3 regions of the Pseudoalteromonas sp. SWN29 genome follow, and region 3 is predicted to be linked to each of the others. Evidence: predicted binding sites of a transcription regulator. Region 3 holds the regulator's gene; each other region holds the start of a gene.

Region 1 (3,292 bases), on a different contig from region 3:
GCGAATAGAGTTATAAAATGCTTCGGTTGTTTGCCCCGAAAGCGTACGCCCAGAGGCATCGGTAATAGTCCCTGAAATCATTACAGGTAATTTACGCCCTGCTTGCTCAAAGGCTTCTTCTACTGCAAACGATGCGGCTTTTGCGTTAAGCGTGTCGAATATAGTTTCGATTAGTATTAAATCGGCGCCGCCTTCCATTAATGCAAGCGTTGACTCAACGTACGCAGTAACGAGTTTATCAAAGGTAACATTTCGGTAACCCGGATCGTTTACATCTGGCGAGATTGAACACGTTTTAGAAGTCGGCCCTAAAACACCCGCTACATAACGGGGCTTTTGTGGCGTTTTAGCACTAAATTCGTCGCACATTGCGCGTGCTAATTTAGCCGACTCTACGTTTATTTCACGGCTTAGGTTTGCCATGTCGTAATCGTCCATCGAAATGGTGGTCGAGTTAAATGTGTTGGTTTCGATAATATCGGCGCCCGCTGATAAAAACCCACGATGAATATCTGCAATTAACTCAGGCTTTGTGAGACTTAATAAATCGTTATTGCCTTTAATAAGTACATGCCAATCTTTAAAACGCTCGCCGCGATAGTCTTCTTCCTCTAGCTTATGATCTTGGATCATGGTGCCCATTGCGCCATCTAAAATTAAAATGCGCTCTTTTAGCGCAGCACTTATTTCGGCGTGTTTATTATTTAAAGCATTATTCGGCATAGTTGTTAGTCCTCACATCTTGGCTAACTAAATTAATATCATACGGTGTGGTTTGGTACACGTAGTAATTTAACCAATTCGAAAAAAGTAAAAAAGCATGGCTTTGCCACGTTTTTGAAGGTTGTTTGGTTGCGTCGTCGTCCGGGAAGTAATTTTCGGGTTTTGGTGCATCAGGGCTTTTTTTACAATCGCGTTCGTACTCAGCTTTTAAGCTATCTGCGTCGTACTCAGGGTGGCCAGTTATAAATACTTGGCTACCCGATTTATTTTTAAGTAAGTAAGCCCCTACTCGCTTGGAGCCCGCCAGCACTACTAGCTCATCACAGGCATTTATTTTATTTATATCAATGTGGCCATAACGTGAATGCGGTACTAGAAAGGTGTCGTCGAATCCGCGAGTTAATGCACCATGATCAAAATAACATTGGTGGGTAAACACACCACATAGCTTATCGTCTTTTAAATCACGCTTTAAATTATAACGGTGATATAAGGCTGCATGCGCAGCCCAGCACGAAAATAACGTAGAGGTGACATGTTGCTCAGCCCAATCAATAATAACTTTTAGCTCGTCCCAATACGCTACATCGTCGTACTCCAAATGAGCAAGTGGCGCACCGGTTACAATTAACGCGTCGTAATTGTTGTCTTTCACTTCAGAGAAATAACGGTAAAAGGTATCAAGGTGCTCTTCTGAATTACTGCTACTGCGATGAGTATCGAGTCGCAGTAGCTCTACATTTACTTGCAAAGGCGAGTTGGCAAGCAAACGAATAAACTGTACTTCGGTTTCTACTTTATTAGGCATTAAGTTTAAAATAGCCAAACGCATTGGGCGTATTTCTTGCGTTTTTGCACGAGTTTTTGGCATTACAAATACGTTTTCTTTACGTAAGCGTGCAATAGCGGGTAACTCGTCTTTTACTGTAATTGGCATATTTTTACTCCTGCTCATAAAAACCGAAAGTTAATTATGAACTGAAAGTAAAAAATATCAACCTCTAGATGTATAGATGTCTAAATGAAATTTATTCATTCTATTTAAATTGAAAAATATTAGGTGTTATGCAAAAGAGGTTCTACATATGGAGTGATTTGTTTTGATACTTTTGAAATAGCGCTACCAAACTTAGTAGCGCATACGTATTTAAAACCGATAGTTTACAGATAAATTAAGTGCGTAAATATCGCCTTCGTCTGTATCAAAATATTGATATTCAGCGCTTACCTGCCAGCGTTGAGTTAATCGATAGTCAATCCCAGTCCCGTACGTTACGCCGCCTTCGTCATAGTTTTGCTCAGTTATTAGCGTAGAATTTGTATCTGTACCTGTTATTGATTCTGCCAGGTTTTTTACGTCGTCTTCATTGTAACTTAATTTATTTCTACCATAGCCACCAAATAAAAACACATCAGCTCGAGATGAAATTGGATAATTAGCTTTTACAAATAGACTTGTTTGCAAATCAAGGCTTGAATCAATTTGGCTCTGAATCGGTTCTGAGGTTAACGAACCGTCCTGGGGGTTTTGAGTAAAAACAATTCCATTTAAAGGTGCTGATTCATCATTTAAACCAAAACCTACACGCCCTTCTAATGCAAAATATCGCGAAAACTGATAACCAAACCGTCCGTAAAGCGTTGTAAATTGTAGGCTATCACTTTCATGAACATCAATCTGTGTTGAGCCCATACCTACTCCATGGTAGTAGCCGTTTACGTGGAGTATTTCGGCTTGGCTTGAAAATGTATATAGCCCTAAAAGTAACGCGCTTAACTTTATAACTGTTGTTTTCATGTTCACTCCCTAAACGTTATTAATTTTAAATAATGTTGATGTTTTAAAAAGACTTGAGCTAGTCGCTTTTATAGTTCGCTTGTAGCTTATCACTTGTAAACATCTTGTTCCTTTTTTGTTTAAATTGAAATATATTTGAACAATATAAAACAATAGATTACAGAATCTTACATAATAGACATTCTGCAATCTCGGTATTTTTAACAACCGATAAAAGAGAATAACGTTAGCACAAACGAATAGTTCTACGCGTCATTCGTTGACTGTTTCACCTGTGAGCCACTACAATACAACATTGAAATTTTTATTATTATTTGAAGGCTCCTTTAATGGTTTTACCTGATAAATTTATATTCTCGATGAGTCGAGTATCTAAGGTTGTGCCTCCTAAGCGCACTATCTTAAAAGATATTTCGTTGCACTTTTTCCCTGGCGCAAAAATTGGTGTACTTGGTTTAAACGGTTCTGGTAAATCTACGTTACTACGTATTATGGCCGGTGTTGACCAAGATTTTGAAGGTGATGCACATCCTCAGCCTGGTACTAAAATTGGTTATTTACCGCAAGAACCAGTATTAGACGAAAGTAAAACAGTGCGTGAAATTGTTGAAGAAGCCGTTGGCGAAGTTAAACATGCACTTAGCCGCTTAGACGAAGTGTACAACGAGTACGCAATGGAAGGCGCTGACTTTGACGCACTTGCAAAAGAGCAAGGCGAACTTGAAGCAGTTATTCAGGCGCACGATGGTCATAACATTGACAACGTTTTAG
Region 2 (3,292 bases), on a different contig from region 3:
ATAAAATGCTTGGTCAATTTGTTCGTAAAATGGAGCAGCGCTACCCAGATGCATTATTTGTAATTACAGGTGATCACTATAGTCGCCGTTATTTACATCATCGCCCTGATCTATATGAACTAACACATGTACCGCTTGTTATTTATGGTAAAGGTGTAAATCCAAACTGGGTATCGAGCGGTCAATTAGCGAGCCATATGGATATTGCACCTACATTATTAAACTTAATAGCACCGCAAAATACGACATTTTATAGCATGGGCCAGTCGCTATTAAATCAACTTAAAGATCGTACTGTATTTGGTTTTCAAACTGTGCGTAAACCAGAACAGCTTTGGCGTGGTGATTTTTCGTCAATGTATGAGTATCAAAAAGTTGAACCAGAGGATCGGATTAACTTAGTACCGCTTAAGCCGCAGCCTTTTGAACCAATTGATGTAGCAACAGAGCAAGCTTATAATAAGTATATGGCTACAGCGTGGCAGTTACTTACTAAAGGAATGGATTAATAGATTTAAAAGTAGCTTTTAAAGCTGCTTTTACTCAATTAGTTTACATATAAAAAAAGCGCCAATTGGCGCTTTTTTTATATTTACTTAGCCAATCAAAGGCCAGCAGCTGCGCGAAGTGCGTCTGCTTTATCTGTACGTTCCCATGGGAACTCTTCACGACCAAAGTGGCCGTAAGCCGCTGTAGGAAGGTAGATAGGGCGCTCTAAATCAAGCATTTGAATTAAGCCGTAAGGGCGTAGGTCAAAGTGTTCACGAATAAGCTCAATTAAACGGCTTTCTTCTAGCTTGCTTGTACCAAACGTTTCAACGCTGATAGAAGTAGGCTCTGCAACACCAATAGCGTAAGAAACTTGTAGCTCACACTTATCAGCTAGGCCAGCAGCCACTACATTTTTAGCTACGTAACGTGCAGCGTATGCAGCACTACGGTCAACTTTTGATGGATCTTTACCAGAGAAAGCACCACCACCGTGACGAGCCATACCACCGTATGTATCTACAATGATTTTACGACCTGTTAAACCACAATCGCCCATTGGTCCGCCAATTACAAAGCGACCTGTTGGGTTAATGAAAAACTTAGTTGCACTTGTGATAAGCTCTGCAGGAAGTACCGGCTTGATGATTGTTTCCATCACCGCTTCTACTAAATCTTTTTGTGAAATATCTTCGCTGTGCTGAGTAGAAAGTACTACAGCATCAATACCTACTGGTTTGCCGTTTTCGTATGCAAAAGTAACTTGAGATTTTGCATCTGGACGTAACCAGTTAAGCTCGCCGCTTTTACGAACCTCAGCTTGGCGCTGAACTAAACGGTGTGAGTAAGTAATTGGAGCAGGCATTAATACTTCTGTTTCGTTACATGCGTAACCAAACATTAAGCCTTGGTCGCCAGCACCTTGTTCTTCTGGGCTAGTACGGTCAACACCTTGGTTAATGTCTGGAGACTGTTTACCAATAGTGTTTAAAATAGCACATGAATCGGCATCAAAGCCCATGTCTGAATTTGTGTAGCCAATGTCACGAATTGTTTTACGTGTAATTTCTTCGATATCAACCCATGCGCTAGTAGTGATTTCACCACCAACCATAACCATACCGGTTTTTACGTAAGTTTCGCATGCAACACGGGCATGAGAGTCTTGCTCTAGGATAGCATCAAGTACCGCATCAGAGATTTGATCGGCGATTTTATCCGGATGACCTTCAGAAACTGATTCAGAAGTAAATAAATGTTTTGCCATTGTAATTCTGCTCACAAATATTGCGCTTCACAAACGTCGGTATTAGCGCTAAAAAATTAAGGGGCGTATTTTATCGAAAACAAAACACCTTGCATAGTGTTTTTACGCCTAGACGTCTAAATAAAATTACTAATAACTTTTTGGTCTTAAAAAATATTCATAATGCCTCACTTTTATAGGGTTTTTAATTGCACACCGCCCCCACAATAAGTAAGAATGGTCGGTATAAACAAACCCAAGTTACTTGGGTGCATAAACAAACACATAAATACCCGCGCAAATACACATAAAGGTAGGAGAATTCATGCCATCTCGCAAAGAACTTGCAAATGCTATTCGCGTCTTGTCAATGGACGCAGTACAAAAGGCCAAATCTGGTCACCCTGGAGCCCCTATGGGCATGGCTGATATCGCAGAAGTATTATGGCGCGATTATCTAAAACATAACCCAACGAATCCAGAGTGGGCTGACCGTGACAGATTTATTCTTTCAAACGGCCACGGTTCAATGCTTATCTATTCTCTATTGCACCTAAGTGGTTACGACTTACCACTGGACGAAATTAAAAACTTCCGTCAAATGCATTCTAAAACACCAGGTCACCCTGAATATGGCTATGCACCAGGAATCGAAACTACTACGGGTCCATTAGGTCAAGGGATCACAAATGCCGTAGGTATGGCAATTGCTGAAAAAGCACTTGCTGCACAGTTTAACCGTGAAGGTCACGATATTGTTGATCACTTTACCTATGCATTTATGGGCGATGGCTGCCTTATGGAAGGTATTTCTCATGAAGCAGGTTCACTTGCAGGCACATTAGGCCTTGGTAAACTTGTTGCATTTTGGGATGACAACGGCATCTCAATCGATGGCGAAGTAGAAGGTTGGTTTACAGATGATACACCAGCTCGCTTTAAAGCATACGGTTGGCATGTAATTAGTGGTGTTGATGGCCACGACAGCGATGCTGTAAGTGCTGCAATTGCAGAAGCAAAAAGCGTTACCGATAAACCTTCACTAATTTGTTGTAAAACAATTATTGGTTATGGTTCACCTAACAAATCAGGTAGCCACGATTGTCATGGTGCTCCACTAGGTGATGACGAAATTAAAGCATCTCGCGAATTCTTAGGTTGGACTGGCGATGCGTTCGAAATTCCTGATGATATTTACGCACAATGGGATAGCAAAGAAAAAGGTCAGCAGCTTGAATCAAGCTGGGACGAAAAATTTGCAGCATACGCAAAAGCATACCCAGAGCTTGCAGCTGAATATAAGCGTCGTATTAATAACGAACTTCCTGGCGATTGGGCTGAAAAATCTCAAGCGTACATTGAGCAATTACAAGCAAACCCTGCAAACCCTGCGTCTCGTAAAGCGTCACAAAATGCATTAAATGCGTTTGGTCCGTTATTACCAGAATTTATGGGTGGCTCAGCCGATTTAGCTGGCTCAAACTTAACAATTTGGGATGGCTCTAAAGGTTTAACACGCGATGATGCAAGTGGTAACTACATTTACTACGGTGTACG
Region 3 (3,292 bases):
CTTACCCGCAGCCGATACCACCACACAATCACCTGGTTGAGTATGCGTAATTATTATTTTTGCTACACTTTGATAGCGATCGCTCGAGCTTAAACTCGAGCCACCAAATTTATGTATACAATTGACCATATTTATACCAATTCGCTTAATTAAGTAGTCTATTTTGAGGTAAGAAAACCGTGCCGATAACAAGGCAAAAATTTCGTTATTTAGTTGTTATCACTAATTGCTCCTGCATTGCTCTACCTCCTGCATCCATGCAGTCGTATATCAGAAATTTTTAACGACGTTAGCGTCCGGTTTAATCCCTCAAATTGATTAGGTATTATTGTGGATTGGTATTACTTACCAAAGCGCCGGACGGGCTGCACTTAATTTAACGTTACCACCAGAAGTGCCTGCACCTTTGCCAACACGGCCAACATTTTTATTTTGCCCTGGTTTTACAAGTTCAAACACGCGCTCAAAATCAGCGACTAAATCGTGTATATCTTCAATACCTACCGAAATACGAATAAGCGTATCGCCAACACCCGCCTCTAAACGTGCTGTTGCATCCATGCCTGCGTGCGTCATGGTTGCAGGATGACAAATTAAGCTCTCTACGCCACCTAGTGACTCAGCTAAACTAAACGTTTTAAGGCTAGTTAAAAATGCCGCAGCGTCGTTTATATCGCCTTTAATATCAAAACTAACCATGCCACCAAAACCAAGTTGTTGTGCTTTAGCCAGCTGATGTTGAGGATGTGACTTAAGACCAGGGTAATAAACTTGGCTTACAAATTCAGAGTTTTCTAAGTACTCAGCTATTGCCAGTGCATTTTCTTGATGCTGCCTTAGGCGCACATTTAAAGTACGTAAACCACGCAGCGTTAAATAGCTATCAAAAGGCGCACCCGTAATACCAATGTTATTAGCCCACCAAGCAAGCTCATCGCCTAGCTCTTGTGTTGCGGCAATAACAGCGCCGCCCACAACATCTGAGTGTCCGTTAATGTATTTAGTAGTTGAATGCACCACAATATCAACACCAAACTTAATAGGATTTTGTAAGGCCGGTGACAAAAACGTGTTATCTGCAGCCACCAATGCACCGCATTTTTTTGCAACATCGGTAACCGCTTTAATGTCAGTTAAACGAAGTACTGGGTTACTTGGGGTTTCTATCCAAATAAGCTTAGGTTTAATTGCTAAAATTTGTTGCAGGCTTTCTGCTTTTGTTAAATCGAGTATTTCGAGCTTTAGTAAGCCGCGTTTTTGCAGCGATGTAAATAAACGATAACTACCACCATAACAATCATGTGGAATTACTAGCGTATCGTCACTGTTAAGTAGCTGAGTAGCTAAATGTACGGCAGCCATGCCTGTAGCAGTAATTATGCCGCGAGCACCACCTTCAAGCTTAGCAAGCGTTTCAGCTAAAATATCCCGATTAGGATTGCCGCTACGACCATAGTCATACTCGCGTTTAGTATCAAAGTCGGCAAACGAATACGTAGTCGATAAATAGATTGGCGGTACTACCGCTCCATGATGTTTATCAGCATCAACGCCGTTACGCACAGCAATGGTTGCTTTATTTTCTTCGCTCATATTCGTCACCTGATTAATTTGGATGTTTAGACGTCTAAAAGAGTAAGTTATCCATTTTGATAAGTCAAAGTATTTTAAAGCTCTAGATGGCTAAAAATAAAGATAGCCATAACTAACGCCACAATTAAGTTTGTTAAAGTGCGCCTATATTTACATTCACAATAGGCTTATTAAGGTAGATCTGTATCTATTATTTGACTATCTTTTTTAAATCGATAGAATTTCACGCATATTTACACGCTTTTTATGCCGTGTGAGAAATTAATAATCTGAGGCAACGATACATCTTATGGCTAAATGGAATGGTGAGTATATTCACCCATACGCAGAACACGGGAAAAAATCAGAGCAAGTTAAAAAGATCACCGTTTCGATCCCGCTAAATGTATTAAAGGTATTAACTGACGAACGTACACGTCGTCAAATCAACAACCTTCGCCATGCTACAAATAGTGAATTGCTATGCGAAGCGTTTTTGCATGCTTTTACTGGCCAACCTTTACCAAATGACGACGACCTACGTAAAGATAACGCAGAAAAAGTACCTGAAGAAGTTAAAAAAATAATGCAAGAAATGGGTCTAGAAGTACCTGTTTTAAACGAAGAATAATACCAATTCCATTAAGTATGTGATCTAAATTTTACGCCGAAAAAATAATTCAGTTCTAGGCGTAAATTGATGTAAATGGTTATTCCCTTTGCGAAATTTACAACAAAGAAATGGGTTGTTTTAGCAAGTAAAATAGATCAGCTATTTATTGGAATTGGTATAAATATTACAAAGACATAAAAAAACCTCAGTTAATACTGAGGTTTTTTTATGTCTAAATTTTATTGCATAGCTCTACTGTGTAGATTTATTGCATATAATTTTCTGGTAAATCAATTTGTGCTACACCCGACTCAACAGCAGCAAGTGCAACAGCTCTTGCTATACGCGGTAGTAAACGTGGATCCATTGGTTTTGGAATAATATACTGCGCACCAAATTCTAGTTTATCAACACCAGCGGCTTTTAAAACCTCTGCTGGTACAGGTTCTTTGGCAATACTACGAATAGCCTCTACTGCAGCAATTTTCATTTCATCGTTAATAGCGCTTGCACGTACATCAAGTGCACCACGGAAAATAAACGGGAAGCATAAAACATTATTAACTTGGTTAGGGTAATCAGAGCGCCCTGTTGCCATAATTAAATCGTTGCGTGCGCCGTGCGCAAGTGCAGGATCAATCTCAGGATCTGGATTTGAACACGCAAACACAACCGGTTTTGCTGCCATTAGCTTTAAATCTTCAGCCGCTAATAAGTTAGGGCCAGAAACGCCTACAAATACATCCGCATCTGCAATTACATCTTGCAGCGTACGTTTATCCGTATTGTTAGCAAAAAGCTGTTTATATTCGTTTAAGTCATCGCGACGAGTATGAATAACACCTTTACGGTCAAGCATGTAAATGTGCTCACGCAGTGCACCACACTTAATTAACAGCTCCATACACGCAACTGCTGCAGCGCCAGCCCCTAAACATACAATAATTGCATCTTCAATTGATTTACCTTGTACTTCTAGCGCGTTGAGCATACCAGCAGCCGTTACAATTGCAGTACCGTGTTGATCATCATGAAAAACCGGAATACTACAACGTTCAATCAATGCCTTTTCAATTTCGAAACACTCTGGGGCTTTAATATCTTCAA

What was found. The regulator MetJ, encoded in region 3, represses methionine synthesis genes. The targets are predictions, from matches to a motif close to TAGACGTCTAGACGTCTA.
Region 1: the regulator MetJ is predicted to act here: its motif matches at 1,726-1,743, upstream of I6F53_RS13975 (homoserine O-succinyltransferase).
Region 2: the regulator MetJ is predicted to act here: its motif matches at 1,858-1,875, upstream of metK (methionine adenosyltransferase).

The regions. Positions count from the first base shown of each region.
Region 1 covers NZ_JADYXE010000036.1:7,944-11,235, forward strand. Annotated here, with positions in the region: gene I6F53_RS13970 (homocysteine S-methyltransferase family protein) at 1-723, opposite strand, end outside; gene I6F53_RS13975 (homoserine O-succinyltransferase) at 713-1,660, opposite strand; gene I6F53_RS13980 (porin family protein) at 1,871-2,521, opposite strand; gene ettA (energy-dependent translational throttle protein EttA) at 2,851-3,292, shown strand, end outside.
Region 2 covers NZ_JADYXE010000030.1:48,771-52,062, forward strand. Annotated here, with positions in the region: gene I6F53_RS12670 (LTA synthase family protein) at 1-509, shown strand, start outside; gene metK (methionine adenosyltransferase) at 605-1,756, opposite strand; gene tkt (transketolase) at 2,061-3,292, shown strand, end outside.
Region 3 covers NZ_JADYXE010000001.1:158,252-161,543, forward strand. Annotated here, with positions in the region: gene metL (bifunctional aspartate kinase/homoserine dehydrogenase II) at 1-129, opposite strand, end outside; gene metB (cystathionine gamma-synthase) at 346-1,593, opposite strand; gene metJ (met regulon transcriptional regulator MetJ) at 1,883-2,203, shown strand; gene I6F53_RS00680 (malic enzyme-like NAD(P)-binding protein) at 2,451-3,292, opposite strand, start outside.